Regions from separate parts of the Streptomyces corchorusii genome, predicted to be linked through region 1. Evidence: riboswitches for the same ligand, from Rfam matches in the RefSeq annotation. Region 1 holds a riboswitch; the other holds the start of a gene.

Region 1 (9,360 bases):
TTTCGGTCAAGGGGAATCGCCCGTGAAGTTGTTTGCGAAGTTGTTCGGCAAGAGCGCGCGAGAGGGCAGCGGCAACGCGACCGCTCGTCATCGCGCACAGCCTGACGCGGAGGGCCAGCGCCCGCTGTTCCGGGACCAGGTCGCTGGTCCGGGCGGTGACATTTCGGGAGGTCAGGGCGCGGCGTCTGTTGACCCTGCCCAGTCCGGCGGCATAGGTTTCGGGCAACCGTCAACCTCAGGTACGGGTGGAGGGTTCGCCTCCGGCCCGTACGCGTCCAACGCCCCGGCGGGGCAGCCGCGGCAGGAGGATCCGTCGATGTCGGTCCTGGTATGTACGAGGTGCGGTAACCGGAACGCGGAGAACGCCCGGTTCTGCTCCAACTGCGGGGCGCCGCTGCGTCCCGGGTTGACGCCCGAGCGGGCCACGGAGACGACGTCCACGATCTCGATCTCGGGCCTGGAGGCCTACGACTCCGAGGCGACCGGTCAGACGCCGCTGCCGATGCTCTCCCCGGAGGCACAGGCCGCGGTGGACGCCCTGCCGATGGGCTCGGCGCTGCTGGTGGTGCGCCGGGGGCCGAACTCGGGCAGCCGCTTCCTGCTGGACAGCGACCTGACCACGGCCGGCCGTCATCCGCAGAGCGACATCTTCCTGGACGACGTGACGGTCTCCCGGCGCCACGTGGAGTTCCGGCGCTCCCCGGACGGCTCCTTCACGGTGGCCGACGTGGGCAGCCTGAACGGCACGTACGTCAACCGGGAGCGCATCGACCAGGTCGCTCTGTCGAACGGTGACGAGGTGCAGATCGGCAAGTACCGGCTGGTGTTCTACGCGAGCCGGCAGGGCATCTGACCCGCCCCCGGACTGATGTCCGGGGGGACCCCCAGGGAAGGTCCATGGTGCAAACACCGAGCGGCGGTGCCGGAAGCGGTACCGCCGCCAGGGACAGTGGGCTGATGAGCATCGGCACGGTGCTGAACGTGCTGCGCGACGAGTTCCCCGAAGTCACCATCTCCAAGATCCGCTTCCTGGAGTCGGAGGGGCTCATCGAGCCGCAGCGGACCCCGTCGGGGTACCGCAAGTTCAGCGCCGGGGACGTCGAGCGCCTCGGTCACGTCCTGCGGATGCAGCGGGACCACTACCTGCCGCTCAAGGTGATCCGTGAGCATCTGGACGCCATGGAGCGGGGTGAGGCCGTCCCGCTGCCCGTGGTGGGCCGCCAGCGCACCGCGGAGGACGTGCCCGCGCGCGTGGAGGGGCCGACGGTGGCCAGGATCGGCAGGGCCGAGCTGCTGGCCGCCGCGGACATCGACGAGGACGACCTGAAGGAGTGGGAGTCCTACGGGCTCATCACCGCGCTGGAGGACGGGGCCTACGACGCCGAGGCCGTCACCGTGGCCTCGCTCATCGCCGAGCTGGGCCGGTTCGGGATCGAGCCGCGCCACCTGCGGGTGATGAAGGCCGCCGCCGACCGCGAGGCGGGCCTGGTCGACCAGGTCGTGGCCCCCCTCAAGCGCCACCGCAACCCGCAGACCAGGGCGCACGCCGAGGCCCGTACGAAGGAGCTGGCGGCCCTGACGGTGAAGCTGCACGCGGCCCTGGTGAAGACCGCTCTCGGTGTGCGGCTGCCCTGATCCGGCGGGCCGTGGAGCGGCCGGATCGGGCACCTGTTCCCGGCCCGACTACCCAAACGTCCCGGGCACGGCCTAGGGTTGCTGTGTGAACGAGCTCGATGTCGTAGGTGTCCGGGTCGAAATGCCCTCCAACCAACCGATCGTGCTCCTGCGCGAAGTGGGAGGCGACCGTTACCTCCCCATCTGGATCGGGCCGGGGGAGGCGACGGCGATCGCCTTCGCCCAGCAGGGCATGGCCCCCGCGCGACCGCTGACCCACGACCTGTTCAAGGACGTGCTGGAGGCCGTCGGCCAGGAGCTGACCGAAGTGCGCATCACCGATCTGCGGGAAGGTGTCTTCTACGCGGAGCTGGTGTTCGCCAGCGGGGTCGAGGTCAGCGCCCGCCCCTCCGATGCCATAGCGCTAGCCCTGCGCACCGGGACGCCGATCTACGGCAGTGACACGGTGCTGGACGACGCCGGCATCGCCATTCCGGACGAGCAGGAGGACGAGGTGGAGAAGTTCCGCGAGTTCCTCGACCAGATCTCGCCCGAGGACTTCGGCACCAGCAGCCAGTGAGCCCTGGGACCGGCCCGTCCGCCCCGGTGGTCCACCGGGGCGGACGGCGGCCCCGCACGGCCCTCGCCCCGGCAATTGCCCCCGGCCAGTGAGAGCGTCCTACGGCCCCCCGTCAGCGCATTCGGCTAGCCTTTCCCCGCGGTGGGACACGGGAAACCACTCCTTGGGTGATTATCACTCGGCGTGCCGAGTGTGGCGATCGTTGACGCACCCCTGGTGACTGCCTACCGTCGAGAAGGCAGGTCAAGGACGGAGGTCGGCGTGAGAACCAGCGGCGACGGTACGGCTGGGGGTGCCCCCGGACGCGGTTTCGGGGAGAGCGGTCCGTACCCGCCCCCGAGCTCGCGACCGCGCTCAGGCGGGGGTCATGCCCATCCCGGCAGCGCGGTGGAGCACGCTCCGCAGCTGCCGACGGCGGTGCCGAACGGCGGAGGGGTGGCGTCCATGGCGTCCGAGGAGATCGGCTACCGCGGGCCCACGGCCTGCGCGGCTGCCGGCATCACCTACCGGCAGCTCGACTACTGGGCCCGCACCGGTCTGGTCGAGCCCAGCGTACGGCCCGCCTACGGGTCGGGCACCCAGCGTCTGTACAGCTTCCGGGACGTCGTCGTCCTGAAGATCGTGAAGCGGTTCCTGGACACCGGGGTGTCCTTGCAGAACATCCGCACGGCCGTCCAGCACCTCAGGGAACGCGGTTTCCGCGACCTGGAGCGGATGACCCTGATGAGCGACGGCGCGACCGTGTACGAGTGCACCTCGCCGGACGAGGTGCACGCCCTGCTCCAGGGCGGTCAGGGCATCTTCGGGATCGCTGTCGGCGTGGTGTGGCGGGACGTGGAAAGCGCCCTCTCCCAGCTGCACGGCGAGCGCATCGACACCGGCGAGACCCTGGTCGGGCACAACCCCGCGGACGAGCTGGCGCGGCGCCGCAACCGGGCGGTCTGACCTCCGGCTCCGGCCGCCGGCCCTCTCGCGGGGCGCCCCGGCCGCACGGCGTTGTCAGTGCCGTGGTGCAGCATCGGAGATGTGAGAAACGCGCCCACGATCCTGCATCTCGACATGGATGCCTTCTTCGCCTCGGTGGAGCAGGCGTCCAAGCCGAGCCTGCGCGGGAAAGCGGTGGTCGTGGGCGGGCTCGGACCGCGCGGGGTGGTGGCGACCGCGTCGTACGAGGCACGGGTGTTCGGGGTCCACTCGGCGATGCCCATGTCCCAGGCGCGCCGGCTGGCACCCAACGCCGCGTACCTGGTGCCGCGCTTCACCCTGTACCGGACGATCAGCGAGCAGGTGATGGCGCTGCTGCGGGAGCTGTCACCGCTGGTGGAGCCGCTGAGCCTGGACGAGGCGTTCGTGGACCTGGAGGCCGGGGGAGCGGCCTGGGACGGGGAGTCGGCGCGGCGGGCCGGGGAGAAGCTGCGCGCGGACATCCGGGCGGTCACCGGGCTCACTGGATCGGTGGGGCTCGCCGCCTCCAAGATGCTCGCGAAGATCGCCTCCGAGCAGGCCAAGCCGGACGGCCTGCGGCTGATCGAGCCGGGCACGGAGCGGGCGCTGCTGGCGCCGATGCCGGTGCGCACCCTGCCGGGGGTCGGACCGGCCACCGGGGACCATCTGCGCCGGGCCGGGATCACCACGGTGGAGGAACTGGCGGAGGCCGGCGAGGACGAGCTGGTCCGGCTGCTCGGCAAGGCGCACGGGCACGCGCTGTACGCCATGGCCCTGGCCCGGGACGAGCGGCCCGTGGTGGCCGAGCGGGAGACCAAGTCGGTGTCGGTGGAGGACACGTACGACGTGGACATCCACGACCGGCTGCGGGTCGGTCTGGAGGTGCAGCGGCTGGCCGACCGGTGTGTGGGGCGGCTGCGCCAGGCCGGGCTGTCCGGGCGGACCATCGTGCTGAAGGTGCGGCGGTACGACTTCTCCACCCTGACCCGCTCCGAGACGCTCAGGGGGCCCACGGACGACCCCGTGGTCATCCGCGAGGCGGCGGCGCGACTGCTGGACTCCGTGGACACCACGGGCGGGGTGCGGCTGCTCGGGGTGGGGGTGTCCGGGCTCGCCGACTACACGCAGGAGGACCTGTTCGCGCAGGCGATACCCGTGCCCGCGGCGAAGGAGCCGGAGAAGGATGCGGTGGAGGCTGTCGTGGAGCGGGCGGAGCCGGTCGAGCGGCAGTGGCGGGCCGGACAGGACGTGCGGCACGCGGAGCACGGGCACGGGTGGGTGCAGGGGAGCGGGCTGGGGCGGGTGACCGTGCGGTTCGAGACGCCGCACTCCCCTCCGGGGCGGGTGCGGACGTTCTTCTCCGACGATCCCGCGCTGGAGTCCGCCGATCCGCTGCCGTTGGTCCCGGATTCCTCCCACCCGGCCGAACGTCCCGGTCCGCCCGACCGCGGCCGTCGCACGGCTCCGTCCCGGCCCCCGGAGGACCTCGCGGCTCAGGCCTCCTCCGACCCCGCCAGCTTGCCGAAGTCGCGGTCCGGGACCTTGGGGGGTGAGGCCACGTCGAGGCCGTAGTGGTGGTAGAGCTGGAGCTCCTGTTCGGGGGAGAGGTGGCGGCCCACGCCGAAGTCGGGGGCGTCCTTGATGAGGGAGCGGTCGAAGGGGACGTGCAGGGTGCCCTCGACGAGTTCGCTGGGCTCCAGCGGCACGAAGGCGTCCCGGGAGAACAGGCCGGTGCGTATGGCCGCCCATTCGGGCACGCCGGTCGCGTCGTCCAGGTACACCTCGTCGATGGTGCCGATCTTGGTGCCATTGCGGTCGAACGCCTTGCGGCCGATCAGGTTGCGTGGATCGATGTCGGTCTGCACGGTCCCTCTCCCTCCACGTGGTCGCAACTCATCCGTAAGCACTACAAAAGAGCACATTCAAGGAGGCGGCCACTCGAAGGCCCCGGTGTTGACCTCGCTGGTAGGCTGACAGCGGCTGTCGACCCCGTGCGGGAGAGTCCTCCGACCACCTCGGAGGCGCCGAAGGAGCAAATCCTCCCCGGAATCTCTCAGGCTCACGTACCGCACGGACGAGGTCACTCTGGAAAGCAGGGCGGATGTCGACGGCTTCCGCTCTCACCGACGGGGAAAGCCGGTGCCCACGGGCGTCCGGTGAAGCTCTCAGGTCGAGATGACAGAGGGGGAGGCCGTCGGGGTACCCGCGCCGTGGTGCCCCTCGCAGGTCGCGTCAGACCAGGAGGCCTCCGCAATGACCGCCCATCGCATTCCGCTCTCCGAACTCGAAGCGGGCACCCCGTTCGAGCAGCGCCACATCGGGCCCGACCAGGAGGCGCGGGCCAAGATGCTCGCGCAGGTCGGGTACGGCTCGCTCGACGAGCTGACCGCCGCCGCGGTGCCGGATGTGATCAAGAATGCCGACGCCCTGGACCTGCCGGGCGCCCGCACCGAGGCCGAGGTGCTCGCCGAGCTGCGCTCGCTCGCCGACCGCAACCAGGTCCTCGGCTCCATGATCGGCCTGGGCTACTACGGCACCTTCACGCCCCCCGTCGTCCTGCGCAACGTCATGGAGAACCCGGCCTGGTACACGGCCTACACGCCGTACCAGCCGGAGATCTCCCAGGGCCGCCTGGAGGCCCTGCTGAACTTCCAGACGATGGTCGCCGAGCTGACCGGTCTGCCCACCTCCGGCGCCTCCCTGCTGGACGAGGGCACCGCCGCCGCCGAGGCCATGGCGCTCTCCCTGCGCATGGGCAAGAACAAGAAGGGCCTGTTCCTGGTCGACGCGGACGCGCTGCCGCAGACCATCGCCGTGATCCAGACCCGCGCCGAGCCGACCGGCGTCGAGGTCGTCGTCGCCGACCTCGGCGACGGCATCCCGGCGGACATCGCCGAGCGCGAGATCAGCGGCGTGCTGATCCAGTACCCGGGCGCCTCGGGTGCCGTACGGGACATCAAGCCCGTCATCGACCAGGCGCACGAGCTGGGCGCCCTGGTCACGGTCGCCGCCGACCTGCTCGCGCTGACCCTGCTGACCTCGCCGGGCGAGCTCGGGGCGGACATCGCCGTCGGCACGACCCAGCGCTTCGGTGTGCCGATGGGCTTCGGCGGCCCGCACGCCGGCTACATGGCCGTACGCGAGAAGTTCGCGCGCAGCCTCCCCGGCCGGCTCGTCGGCGTCTCCGTCGACGTCGACGGCAACAAGGCCTACCGCCTGGCGCTCCAGACCCGTGAGCAGCACATCCGCCGCGAGAAGGCCACCAGCAACATCTGCACCGCCCAGGTGCTGCTCGCCGTGATGGCCGGCATGTACGCCGTCTACCACGGGCCGGAGGGCCTGCGGACCATCGCCCGGCGCACGCACCGGTACGCCACGATCCTCGCCGAGGGGCTGAAGGCCGGTGGCGTGGAGATCGTGCACGGCGCGTACTTCGACACCCTCACCGCGCGGGTGCCCGGCAAGGCCGCCGCGGTCGTCGCCGCCGCCCGGGAGAACGGGGTCAACCTGCGCCTCGTCGACGCCGACCACGTCTCGGCGGCCTGCGACGAGACCACCAACCGGGCCCAGCTGGCCGCCGTCTTCGCCGCCTTCGGTGTCGAGGGCGACATCGAGGCGCTGGACGAGACCGCCGAGGACACCCTGCCCGAGGCGCTGCTGCGCACCGACGCCTACCTCACCCACCCGGTCTTCCACCAGCACCGCTCCGAGACCGCGATGCTGCGCTACCTGCGCAAGCTGGCCGACCGCGACTACGCGCTCGACCGCGGCATGATCCCGCTGGGCTCCTGCACCATGAAGCTCAACGCGACCACCGAGATGGAGCCGGTCACCTGGCCCGAGTTCGGGCAGCTGCACCCCTTCGCACCCGTCGAGCAGGCCCAGGGCTACCTCGCGCTCATCCACGAGCTGGAGGACCGCCTCGCCGAGGTCACCGGCTACGACAAGGTCTCCCTCCAGCCGAACGCCGGCTCCCAGGGCGAACTGGCCGGTCTGCTCGCCGTACGCGGCTACCACCGCGCCAACGGCGACGAGCAGCGCACCGTGTGCCTCATCCCGTCCTCCGCGCACGGCACCAACGCGGCCAGCGCCGTGATGGCCGGCATGAAGGTCGTCGTCGTCAAGACCGCCGAGGACGGCGAGATCGACGTCGAGGACCTGCGCGCCAAGATCGAGCAGCACCGCGACGAGCTGGCGGTGCTGATGATCACCTACCCCTCCACGCACGGTGTGTTCGAGGAGCACGTCGCCGACATCTGCGCCCAGGTGCACGAGGCGGGCGGCCAGGTGTACGTCGACGGCGCCAACCTCAACGCGCTCGTCGGCCTCGCCAAGCCCGGCCACTTCGGCGGTGACGTCTCCCACCTGAACCTGCACAAGACGTTCTGCATCCCGCACGGCGGCGGCGGCCCGGGCGTCGGCCCGGTCGCGGTCCGCTCGCACCTGGCGCCGTACCTGCCGAACCACCCGCTCCAGCCGGAGGCCGGCCCCCAGACGGGCGTGGGCCCGATCTCGGCCGCCCCGTGGGGCAGCGCGGGCATCCTGCCGATCTCGTGGGCCTACGTCCGTCTGATGGGCGGCGAGGGCCTCAAGCGGGCCACGCAGGTCGCGGTGCTCTCCGCGAACTACGTCGCCAAGCGCCTGGAGCCGCACTACCCGGTGCTCTACACCGGCCCCGGCGGCCTCGTCGCGCACGAGTGCATCATCGACCTGCGCCCGCTGACCAAGGCGACCGGCGTGAGCGTGGACGACGTGGCCAAGCGCCTGATCGACTACGGCTTCCACGCGCCGACCATGTCCTTCCCGGTGGCCGGCACGCTGATGATCGAGCCGACCGAGTCCGAGGACCTGACCGAGCTGGACCGGTTCTGCGATGCGATGATCGCCATCCGCGCGGAGATCGACAAGGTCGGCTCCGGCGCGTGGCCCGCCGAGGACAACCCGCTGCGCAACGCCCCGCACACCGCCGCCGCGCTCGGCGGTGAGTGGACGCACGCCTACAGCCGCGAGGAGGCCGTCTTCCCGGCCGGTGTCTCGGCCGCCGACAAGTACTGGCCGCCGGTGCGCCGCATCGACCAGGCCTACGGCGACCGCAACCTGGTGTGCTCCTGCCCGCCGCTGGACGCCTACGAGGACTGAGCGAACCGCTGACGAAGGCCCCGCCCGGATCTCCGGGCGGGGCCTTCGCGATGTCCTACGCCGTCGCCAGCGAGACCTCCGTCGCCTTGATCAGGGCGACGACGTCGGAGCCCACGAACAGGCCGAGGTCCCCGACCGCGTCCTTCGTGATCGCGGCGGTGAGTTCGCCGCCTTCCACGGCGACCCGGACGGTGGCCATGGCCTCGCCGAGCGAGAGGCGGATGACTGTGCCCCGCAGCTGGTTGCGGATCGACAGACCCTCGACCCGGTTGGCGGCCAGGGAGACCTCCGTCGCCTTCACCAGGGCGGTCACCGGGGAACCCAAGGCGAGGCCGAGCTGCTCGACGGCTTCCAGGGTGACGGCCGCGGTGAGGTCCTGGCCGCCGGTGAGCCGGACTTTGACGGTCGCCATGACTTCGCCCGGGCGCACCTCGGTGACGGTGCCGGGCAGCTGGTTGCGGATGCTCAGGGTCATGGGCACCCACCGTAGAGGGCCGGTCCGCTCAGGCCGGGTATGCGTGGGTCTGCGTCGCTTTGACCGTCGCCCAGACCGGTGCACCCGGGTGCAGGTCCAGCTCGGCGGCGGCGACCGTCGTCAGGTCCGCCGCGAGCGGCAGCTCACCGGTGAGGTCGGCGCGGATCTGATCGCCGTACGTCTCCAGGCCGGCGACCTCGCAGCGCCACAGGTTGCGGGCGCTGGCGCCGGAGGGCCGGTCCCGGAACAGGGTCACGGCGGACGGCGGGAAGGCCACGAAGGCCGGGCCCGACAGCTCCTCCGTGGTCGTGATCGCGGGCCCGGTGTCGAGCCGTACGGTGTGCCCCGCGGCCTGTCCGCGGTAGAGGTTGAGGCCGACGAGCCGCGCGATGTAGTCCGTGCGCGGGTGACGGGCGATGTCGGCGGGGGTGCCCTCCTGGACGACCCGGCCGTGCTCCACGACCACCAGCCGGTCCGCGAGCACCATGGCGTCCAGCGGGTCGTGGGTGACCAGCACGGAGACCGCCTCGAACTCGGCCAGGTGGCGCCGGAGCTGTGCGCGGACCTCCAGCCGGGTACGGGCGTCCAGGGCCGCCAGCGGCTCGTC
Region 2 (9,360 bases), on a different contig from region 1:
AGCGGCTGCGCGGGTCGAGAGCATCGCGGAGACCGTCACCCAGCAGGTTGAAGGCCAGGACGGTCACGAAGATGGCGAGACCGGGGACGATCATGTACTGGGGATCGACCTTGTAGTAGGTGACCGCCTCACGGAGCATGCCGCCCCAGGACGCCTGCGGGGGCTGGATGCCGACGCCGAGGAAGCTGAGGGACGCCTCGAAGAGGATGTTGGTCGGGATGAGCAGCGTCGAGTAGACGATGATCGGGCCGACCAGGTTGGGCATCAGCTCCCGGAACAGGATGTACGGGGCCTTGGCGCCCATGCCCCGGGAGGCGTCCACGAACTCGCGCTCACGCAGGGCGAGGGTCTGGCCTCGCACGATCCGGCCCAGGTAGGGCCAGTTGAAGAAGCCGATGACGAAGATCAGCACGCTCAGGTGGAGCGGCAGCCCGTTGAGACCGAACGCGCCGCCCTGGAGGGTGGCGGAGATGGCGATCGCAAAGAGCAGGAGGGGGAAGGCGAGGAACGTGTCCATCAGCCGGCTGATGACCGAGTCGACCCGCCCGCCGTAGTAGCCCGCGACGACGCCCATGATCGCGCCGATGACGTTGGACAGGATCGTCGCGCCGAACGCCACCACCAGCGACACCCAGGAGCCCTCCAGGATGCGGGTGGCGATGTCACGGCCGAACTTGGGGTCCACGCCGAGCGGGTGATCGAGGCTCATGCCGCCCCAGCCGCCCGAGGGCAGCGAGGTGTCGGGCGTGATCAGGTCCTGGTGGAAGGCGTTGGGGTCGAGGCCGAAGAGGGCCTGGATGGGGCGGGAGAGGATCGCGAGAAGGATCAGCAGGATCACGACGACGCCGCCCGCGACGGCGACCTTGTCCTTCTTGAACCGGGTCCAGGCGATCTGGCCCAGGGAACGACCCTCGATCTGCCCCTTACCGGCACCCTCCAGCACAGCCTCCGGCTGTGCCTCGGCTGCCGCCCCGGTGGTCTCGATCGGTGCGGTCACGGTGAGCGACCCCTCTCGCCGGTGGTGACCGGCCTGCGCTGCCGCGGATTGCGGCTTTGTCGACTTGCCATCGAGCATGAGGTCTCGACCTCATGTCTGAGTCGGGAGTCTTCAGCGTCTTTGCGATCACCCGCCAGAGCTGACGGCGAAAGTATGCGCAACCGTGATGCAGTCCAGGGGATTCCGTTATCCGATCAGTGGGTAACGGGTATCGGACGCGGGCCAGTTGGGGCAGAACGGTGAATCTACGCGGTTCGGGGCGATCAGGCGATGTCTACGCGCGCAGAAGTGTGTCGTCCGTGTAAATTCTGCGACCCGGCGTCAAAACCCCTGTCACTCCGCTTGGTTGTCAGTAACCGCCGTGCACCGGTGGGTAGCCGTACCCGCCGGCCGGGGCCTGCGGCGGGACCGGTGCCTGGAGCTGGGGCTGCGGCACGGGGGCGTGCGCCTCGCGGTCGTAGAACGGGCGCGCGTTGGCCCGCATCCACATCACCACCGGGTCGTAGCCGTCCGTCATCGCGACCGTCGACACCGGCAGCCCCTCCGGGACCGCGCCGATGGACTGCTGCATCATCGCGCGCACCGAGTCGACCGCGGCGGGCGAGGTCTCGTAGACGTCCAGGCCGATGGCGAGATACGGCGCCCCGAGCGCGGGCTGGACCCAGGCGCGGCGCAGCGAGCGCAGCGCGGGGGTGCGGTGCGCGTTCTGCGCGAGGAGGGCGTAGAACTGCGGGATCTCGATGCCGGGCTCCGACAGGCGCAGCGGGCCGGCGGGCTGGCGGTCCAGACCGGTGGCGATGCGGCGCAGGTCCAGCCAGGGGATGCCGACTCCGCCGCCCGGGGCGTGCGGATTGAGCCAGAGGCCGTAGTGGTCGGGGTAGAGGGTGCGGGCCACGTCCAGGCCGTCGACCACTTCGTACGAGCGGTTCCAGCCGCTGGCCGACAGTTCCTGGGCGGAGGTGACGCAGGGGGCGTAGTGGGAGCCGTCCACCTCCATGTCCCCGTACTGGGCGTCCGGGGAGCCGGCCTGGCCGTGCCACAGGAGCATCCAGATCTGGCCGGAGGAGGGGGTGGCGAGGGCGCGGAGCAGGGCCTCGTAGGCGTCGTAGCGTCCCGGGGTGACCTGGCGCAGCATGTGCTCGACGCTGCCGCTGTGGCTCGCGCTCACCTGTTGTACCGGCCCTTCTACTCCGTGCCCCGCGTTTGGAGACAGCTTAAGCGCCCAGTGGCTCGGGGCCTTCTGTTCGTGCGCGGGTGCGGGTGGTGGTGGGTTCCCGCGCGGCGCCCCGCGCCCCCTGCGCCGGCCTGATCCAAACGAAGGACCCTAGTGGCCGTACTGGTAGAAGGGCCGGACGTTCGTTTTCAGCCAGTCGGAGACCGGGTCCTCGGCCACGTCCATGAGGATCAGGTTGACCGGCCACTTGACCGGGACCCGGCCGAGGGCCCTGCCGAGGGCGTCCAGGGGCAGCGTCCGGATGTCGCCCTCCCACTGGGAGAGTTCCACGCCCACGAACATCACCGGGTCGGCCGTCTCGATGGCGGCCAGGCAGCGGCGGGCGGTGAGGACCACGCCGGTCTCGGCGAACTCGGCGGAGGCCGCGGAGAGGAAGTCGACCGGATCGTCCTGCCAGTCGGGCTCGAAGAGGCGGACCCGGCCGCCGGCGTTGGGCCCGTCGAGCGGGGTGCGGCCGGCGCGGCACAGCTCGGCCACGGCGCCGGGCGGCAGCGGGATGCCGACCACACCGCCCGGGTTCACCGCGATGCCCGCCTGCGGCGGCAGGCCGCGCGCGAACTCCACGGCGGGGGCGATGGTGTACGACATGTGGGGACCGGCCGCCTGGCGCAGCTGCTCCTCGGAGCTGAACACCGGGACGTACACCTGGCCGTCGATCTCCATCGTGGGCAGGTCCAGCGGCCCGCTGTGCGGGCCACCGCCGTTGGGCAGCGGTATCCACAGGAAGCTGCGGCCGATGACCTCGATGATCCGGTCGCCCGCCGAGGGGATGCCGAGGGAGGCCGACAGCACCTCCTCCAGCTCGTTGCCGGGCCAACCGCCGTGCGGGTGGGGGTGCGCCTGTGCCGGGAAGTCCGCTGGGATGTCCGCCGGGAAGTCCATCTGCCTACCGCCTGCTGGGAACCACTGCTGTGAGCAAGAAGGCTAGCGGGTGGCTGTGACAGTGCCTCACCGAACGAAGCCGACCCGGCTGAGGACGTCCGCCGCGTCCCGGTCCAGCAGCACCGCCGCCCCGCAGCCGGCGGGCAGCGCCCCCTTCTCCACCGCGCGCAGCAGCCGGGCGGTCGTACGGCGGTGGCGGCGGAAGGCGTAGCGGGAGACGCCCCGGCCGCGCTCGCGCTGGCCCGCCCAGGCGGTCTCGGGGCTGACGTCGAGCAGGAGCAGATGCAGGGTGGCGCCGCGGCGCCGGGCCTCGCGGGCCAGCCAGGCGCGCACCCAGGGCTGGGTGCCGCAGTCGTGCACGACGACGCCCTCGCCGGTGCGCAGGGCCCTGCGCAGCGCGGCGTAGTGGGCGAGGCGGACCAGGGGGCGGTAGAGCGCGTACGGGACGGAGCGGGGGACGCGGGCGTCCCAGCGGTCCCGGGTGTCCTGGGAGTCGACGCGGTGGCCGGTGACCGCGCGGTGCATCAGGGTGGACTTGCCGCTGCCGGGCAGACCGGTGATCACCACCAGGTCGCGGGGGCCGAAGAGCAGGGCGTGCGGGCTGCGGCCCGCGCGGTCGCGCAGGTCGCGGACGACCGGGGCGGGACCGTCCGCGCGGCGCCCGCGGGCCTGGGCGGAGGGCCGTCCCGGCACCGCGATGCCGGCGTCGGTGGCGTAGGCCGATGTCCTGTTCACCGTGATCGTCCTCCCCAGTGGGCTTGGTCATCCCCATGCCCGTTCTCTGTAAAGAGAAGGTAATGGGCAACGGTAGGAGGTACGTGTGCGTTCTGCCACAGCTCGGTCACAAGGAGCGCGCTCTGGATGGGCGGGGAGCGGCGTGCAATGATGTGCCCGCCAACTGCATACCGGCCGCTTGAATCCGCGCGGGAGAGTTCCCAGCCCCGGGCTGGGACGCCGAAGGAGCAAGTCCCTCCCTTGAATCTCTCAGGCCCCGTTACCGCGCGGGCGAGGCACATCTGAAAAGCGGGCCGCTGTGTCAGTGGCTCCACCCAAGGTGCAAGCCCTGATCGTCCCTGTGGCGGTCGTGGCGAACCTCTCAGGTTCCGATGACAGATGGGGAGGAACGTTCCTCGCCTGTCCGCTCGCCTTGGGAGACGACCGTCCGATGAGCAGCACTGAACTCCGCCACACCGCGCTCGATGCCGTACATCGCGCGCTCGGTGCGACGATGACCGACTTCGCGGGCTGGGACATGCCCCTGCGCTACGGCTCCGAGCGCGACGAGCACCTCGCCGTGCGGACCCGGGCCGGTCTCTTCGACCTCTCCCACATGGGCGAGATCACCGTCACCGGCGACCAGGCAGCCGCGGTCCTGAACCACGCCCTGGTCGGCGACATCGCCTCCGTCGGCGTCGGCCGCGCCCGCTACACCATGATCTGCCAGGCCGACGGCGGCATCCTGGACGACCTGATCGTCTACCGGCTCGCCGAGACCGAGTACATGGTCGTGGCCAACGCCTCCAACGCCCAGGTGGTGCTGGACGCCCTGACCGAGCGCGCCGAGGGCTTCGACGCCGAGGTCCGGGACGACCGGGACGCCTACGCGCTGATCGCCGTGCAGGGCCCGGAGTCCCCCGGCATCCTGAAGTCCCTCACCGACGCCGACCTCGACGGCCTGAAGTACTACGCCGGCCTGCCCGGCACGGTCGCCGGCGTCCCGGCGCTGATCGCCCGCACGGGTTACACCGGCGAGGACGGCTTCGAGCTGTTCGTGCGGCCCGAGCACGCGGTCGAGCTGTGGCAGGCGCTCACCAAGGCCGGCGAGGGCGCCGGGCTCGTCCCGTGCGGGCTGTCCTGCCGGGACACCCTGCGCCTGGAGGCGGGCATGCCGCTGTACGGGCACGAGCTGACCACCTCCCTCACCCCCTTCGACGCCGGGCTCGGCCGCGTGGTCAAGTTCGAGAAGGAGGGCGACTTCGTCGGGCGCGAGGCGCTCACCGAGGCCGCCGCCCGGGCCCAGGAGAACCCGCCGCGGGTCCTGGTCGGCCTGGTCGCCGAGGGCCGCCGGGTGCCGCGCGCCGGGTACGCCGTCGTCGCCGGCGGCGAGGTGATCGGCGAGGTCACCTCCGGCGCTCCCTCCCCCACCCTGGGCAAGCCGATCGCCATGGCCTACGTCGACGCCGCGCACGCGGCGCCGGGCACCGAGGGCGTCGGCGTGGACATCCGGGGCACCCACGAGCCGTACCAGGTCGTGGCACTGCCGTTCTACAAGCGCCGGAAGTAGACACCGGCCGCGGTCGCGCCCGCCCGGGGACCCCGGTCCCGTGGCCGGGGCGTGACTCTGCGCACATTCCCCCGCTCACCAGCGGTTTCCTTAGTCACCCCGTCATCAGCACCCTCGCGCGTACAGGAGAATTCAGGCCATGAGCAACCCCCAGCAGCTGCGCTACAGCAAGGAGCACGAGTGGCTGTCGGCCGCCGAGGACGGCGTCGCGACGGTCGGCATCACGGAGCACGCGGCCAACGCGCTCGGTGACGTCGTCTTCGTCCAGCTCCCCGAGGTCGGCTCCACGGTGTCCGCGGGCGAGACCTGCGGCGAGCTGGAGTCGACGAAGTCGGTGTCCGACCTGTACTCCCCGGTCACCGGTGAGGTCACCGAGGTCAACGAGGACGTCGTCAACGACCCGTCGCTGGTGAACTCCGCCCCCTTCGAGGGTGGCTGGCTGTTCAAAGTACGCGTCGCGGAGGAGCCGGCCGACCTGCTCTCCGCCGACGAGTACACCGCCTTTTCCGCCGGCTGAGGAGTCGTAGCCGTATGACTGTCCTGAACACGCCCCTGCACGAGCTGGACCCGGAGATCGCCGCCGCGGTCGACGCCGAGCTGCGCCGTCAGCAGTCGACCCTGGAGATGATCGCCTCCGAGAACTTCGCGCCGCTCGCGGTGATGGAGGCCCAGGGCTCGGTCCTGACGAACAAGTACGCCGAGGGCTACCCGGGCCGCCGCTACTACGGCGGCTGCGAGCACGTCGACGTCGCCGAGCAGATCGCCATCGACCGGGTCAAGGAGCTGTTCGGCGCCGAGTACGCCAATGTGCAGCCCCACTCCGGCGCCTCCGCGAACCAGGCGGCCCTCTTCGCGCTGGCCCAGCCCGGGGACACCATCCTCGGCCTGGACCTGGCGCACGGCGGCCACCTGACCCACGGCATGCGGCTGAACTTCTCCGGCAAGCAGTTCGACGTGGTCGCCTACCACGTGGACGCCGAGACCGGCCTGGTCGACATGGCCGAGGTCGAGCGGCTCGCCAAGGAGCACCGCCCCAAGGTGATCATCGCGGGCTGGTCGGCGTACCCGCGGCAGCTGGACTTCGCCGAGTTCCGCCGGATCGCCGACGAGGCCGGCGCGTACCTGTGGGTCGACATGGCGCACTTCGCGGGCCTGGTCGCGGCCGGTCTGCACGAGAACCCGGTGCCGTACGCCGACGTGGTCACCTCCACCACCCACAAGACGCTGGGCGGCCCCCGCGGCGGCATCATCCTCGCCAAGAAGGACTTCGCGAAGAAGCTGAACTCGTCCGTCTTCCCGGGCTTCCAGGGCGGTCCCCTGGAGCACGTGATCGCGGCCAAGGCGGTGTCCTTCAAGGTCGCGGCCTCGGAGGAGTTCAAGGAGCGCCAGCGTCGTACGGTGGAGGGTGCCCGCATCCTCGCCGAGCGCCTGACGGCCCCGGACGCCCGCGAGGCCGGCGTGAACGTGCTGTCCGGCGGCACGGACGTGCACCTGATCCTGGTGGACCTGCGCGCGTCCGAGCTGGACGGGCAGCAGGCCGAGGACCGGCTCCACGAGGTCGGCATCACGGTCAACCGCAACGCCGTCCCGAACGACCCGCGCCCGCCGATGGTCACCTCGGGTCTGCGCATCGGTACGCCGGCCCTGGCGACCCGCGGCTTCGCGGCCGAGGACTTCGCCGAGGTCGCGGACGTGATCGCCGAGGCGCTGAAGCCGTCCTACGACGCCGAGGCCCTCAAGGCGCGCGTGAAGGCGCTCGCCGACAAGCACCCGCTGTACCCGGGCCTGAACAAGTAAGTCCCCGGTGGGGCACCCGCACCGGGTGCCCCACCACCCCCCTGCTGTCTTGAGGAGTGACCGTGGCCATCTCGGTCTTCGACCTGTTCTCGATCGGCATCGGTCCGTCCAGCTCCCACACGGTCGGCCCGATGCGCGCGGCGCGGATGTTCGCCCGCCGCCTGCGCAACGAGGGCCTCCTGGAGCAGGCCGCCGCCGTCCGCGCGGAGCTCTACGGCTCCCTGGGCGCGACCGGCCACGGCCACGGCACCCCGAAGGCCGTCCTGCTCGGCCTGTGCGGGGACTCGCCGCGCACGGTGGACGTGGAGACGGCGGACGCGCGCGTGGAGGCGATCAAGGCGGAGGGGCGGATCCGGCTCCTGGGCGAGCACGAGATCGCCTTCGACTTCGACCGGGACCTCGTGCTGCACCGCCGCAAGGCCCTGCCGTACCACGCCAACGGCATGACGCTGTGGGCCCACGACGCCGACGGCAAGGAGCTGCTCTCCAAGACGTACTACTCGGTGGGCGGCGGCTTCGTCGTCGACGAGGACGCGGTGGGCGCGGACCGGATCAAGCTGGACGACACGGTCCTGAAGTACCCGTTCCGCACGGGCGACGAGCTGCTGCGCCTGACGAAGGAGACGGGCCTGTCGATCTCCTCGCTGATGCTGGAGAACGAGCGGGCCTGGCGCTCCGAGGAGGAGATCCGGGCGGGCCTGCTGGAGATCTGGCGGGTGATGCGCGCGTGCGTGGAGCGCGGCATGTCCCGCGAGGGCATCCTGCCCGGCGGTCTGAAGGTCCGCCGCCGCGCGGCCGTCTCGGCCCGCCAGCTGCGCGCCGAGGGCGACCCGCTGGCGCACGCCATGGAGTGGATCACGCTCTACGCGATGGCGGTGAACGAGGAGAACGCGGCGGGCGGCCGTGTGGTGACCGCCCCCACGAACGGCGCGGCCGGCATCATCCCGGCGGTCCTGCACTACTACATCAACTTCGTGCCGGGCGCCGACGAGGACGGCGTCGTGCGGTTCCTGCTGGCCGCGGGCGCGATCGGCATGCTCTTCAAGGAGAACGCCTCCATCTCCGGCGCCGAGGTCGGCTGCCAGGGCGAGGTGGGCTCCGCCTGCTCCATGGCGGCGGGCGCGCTCGCCGAGGTGCTCGGCGGCTCCCCCGAGCAGGTGGAGAACGCGGCCGAGATCGGCATGGAGCACAACCTCGGCCTGACCTGCGACCCGGTCGGCGGCCTGGTCCAGATCCCGTGCATCGAGCGCAACGGCATGGCCGCGGTGAAGGCCGTCACGGCCGCGAAGATGGCGATGCGCGGCGACGGCTCTCACAAGGTGTCCCTGGACAAGGTCATCAAGACGATGAAGGACACCGGCGCGGACATGAGCGTGAAGTACAAGGAGACGGCCCGGGGCGGGCTGGCGGTGAACATCATCGAGTGCTAGGCCCTGCCGGAGGGCCGCGGGAAGGGGAGGCGGATCAGGGTCCGCCTCCCCTTCGCCGTCCCGTGGGCGGGTCGGCCTGCCGTCAGCGTGGTGCCCGGTTCAGGGCGGTGGCCGAGACCGCCTGCTGCCACAGCGTGTGGGCGACACCGTCGGCGCTGCGGTTCAGGCCGGTGGCGTTGATGTTGGCGGTGGTGTCGCAGGAGGAGTGGTAGCAGCGGTCGTACGCGGCACCCGCCGTGCCGCCCCACTTGGCCGCCTGCGCCGAGGTCTTACGGGCGCTCGCGCCCATGGCGTAGCCGGAGGTCGGGATGCCGTAGACCTCGAAGGAGTAGTCGTCGGAGCGGCCCGCGCCCTCGGTGTTCTCCTCGGGCCGGAGGTTCAGCGAGTCCCAGTACGCCTTCATCGGCGCGGCGGCGGTGGAGTTGATGTGGTTGATGAAGTAACCGCCGTTGGGCGAGGCGACCATGTCGAAGTTGTAGTACGCCTTGATCGCCGAGCGCTGGGCGGAGGTCAGGGAACGGACGTAGAAGTCCGAGCCGTTGAGCCCCTGCTCCTCGTCCGTCCACCAGCCGAAGCGGACGCGGGCCGCCATCGAGGGGCGGGTCTCGGCGAGTTTCAGCGCGACCTCCAGGAGGGTCGCGCTGCCGGAGCCGTTGTCGTTGATGCCGGGTCCGGCGGAGACGCCGTCGAGGTGTGCGCCGAACATGTACACCTTCGACGCGTCGCCGTAGGGCCA

Evidence for each region. Region 1 has a riboswitch for glycine ahead of gcvP (aminomethyl-transferring glycine dehydrogenase). Riboswitches for the same ligand answer to the same signal wherever they lie in the genome.
Region 2: another riboswitch for glycine. It lies ahead of gcvT (glycine cleavage system aminomethyltransferase GcvT); the one in region 1 lies ahead of gcvP (aminomethyl-transferring glycine dehydrogenase).

Annotation. Positions count from the first base shown of each region.
Region 1 covers NZ_KQ948364.1:5,732-15,091, forward strand. The annotation lists gene AQJ11_RS46635 (FHA domain-containing protein) at 23-853, shown strand; gene ftsR (transcriptional regulator FtsR) at 898-1,635, shown strand; gene AQJ11_RS31455 (bifunctional nuclease family protein) at 1,721-2,194, shown strand; gene AQJ11_RS31460 (MerR family transcriptional regulator) at 2,456-3,139, shown strand; gene AQJ11_RS31465 (DNA polymerase IV) at 3,221-4,711, shown strand; gene AQJ11_RS31470 (PRC-barrel domain-containing protein) at 4,633-5,004, opposite strand; glycine riboswitch at 5,124-5,218, shown strand; gene gcvP (aminomethyl-transferring glycine dehydrogenase) at 5,393-8,278, shown strand; gene AQJ11_RS31480 (TOBE domain-containing protein) at 8,334-8,753, opposite strand; gene AQJ11_RS31485 (ABC transporter ATP-binding protein) at 8,782-9,360, opposite strand, start outside.
Region 2 covers NZ_KQ948358.1:312,395-321,754, forward strand. The annotation lists gene AQJ11_RS22480 (ABC transporter permease) at 1-997, opposite strand, end outside; gene AQJ11_RS22485 (enhanced serine sensitivity protein SseB C-terminal domain-containing protein) at 1,347-2,132, opposite strand; gene AQJ11_RS22490 (enhanced serine sensitivity protein SseB) at 2,322-3,113, opposite strand; gene AQJ11_RS22495 (AAA family ATPase) at 3,180-3,848, opposite strand; glycine riboswitch at 4,028-4,123, shown strand; glycine riboswitch at 4,124-4,236, shown strand; gene gcvT (glycine cleavage system aminomethyltransferase GcvT) at 4,279-5,397, shown strand; gene gcvH (glycine cleavage system protein GcvH) at 5,537-5,914, shown strand; gene glyA (serine hydroxymethyltransferase) at 5,929-7,194, shown strand; gene AQJ11_RS22515 (L-serine ammonia-lyase) at 7,257-8,624, shown strand; gene AQJ11_RS22520 (M28 family metallopeptidase) at 8,707-9,360, opposite strand, start outside.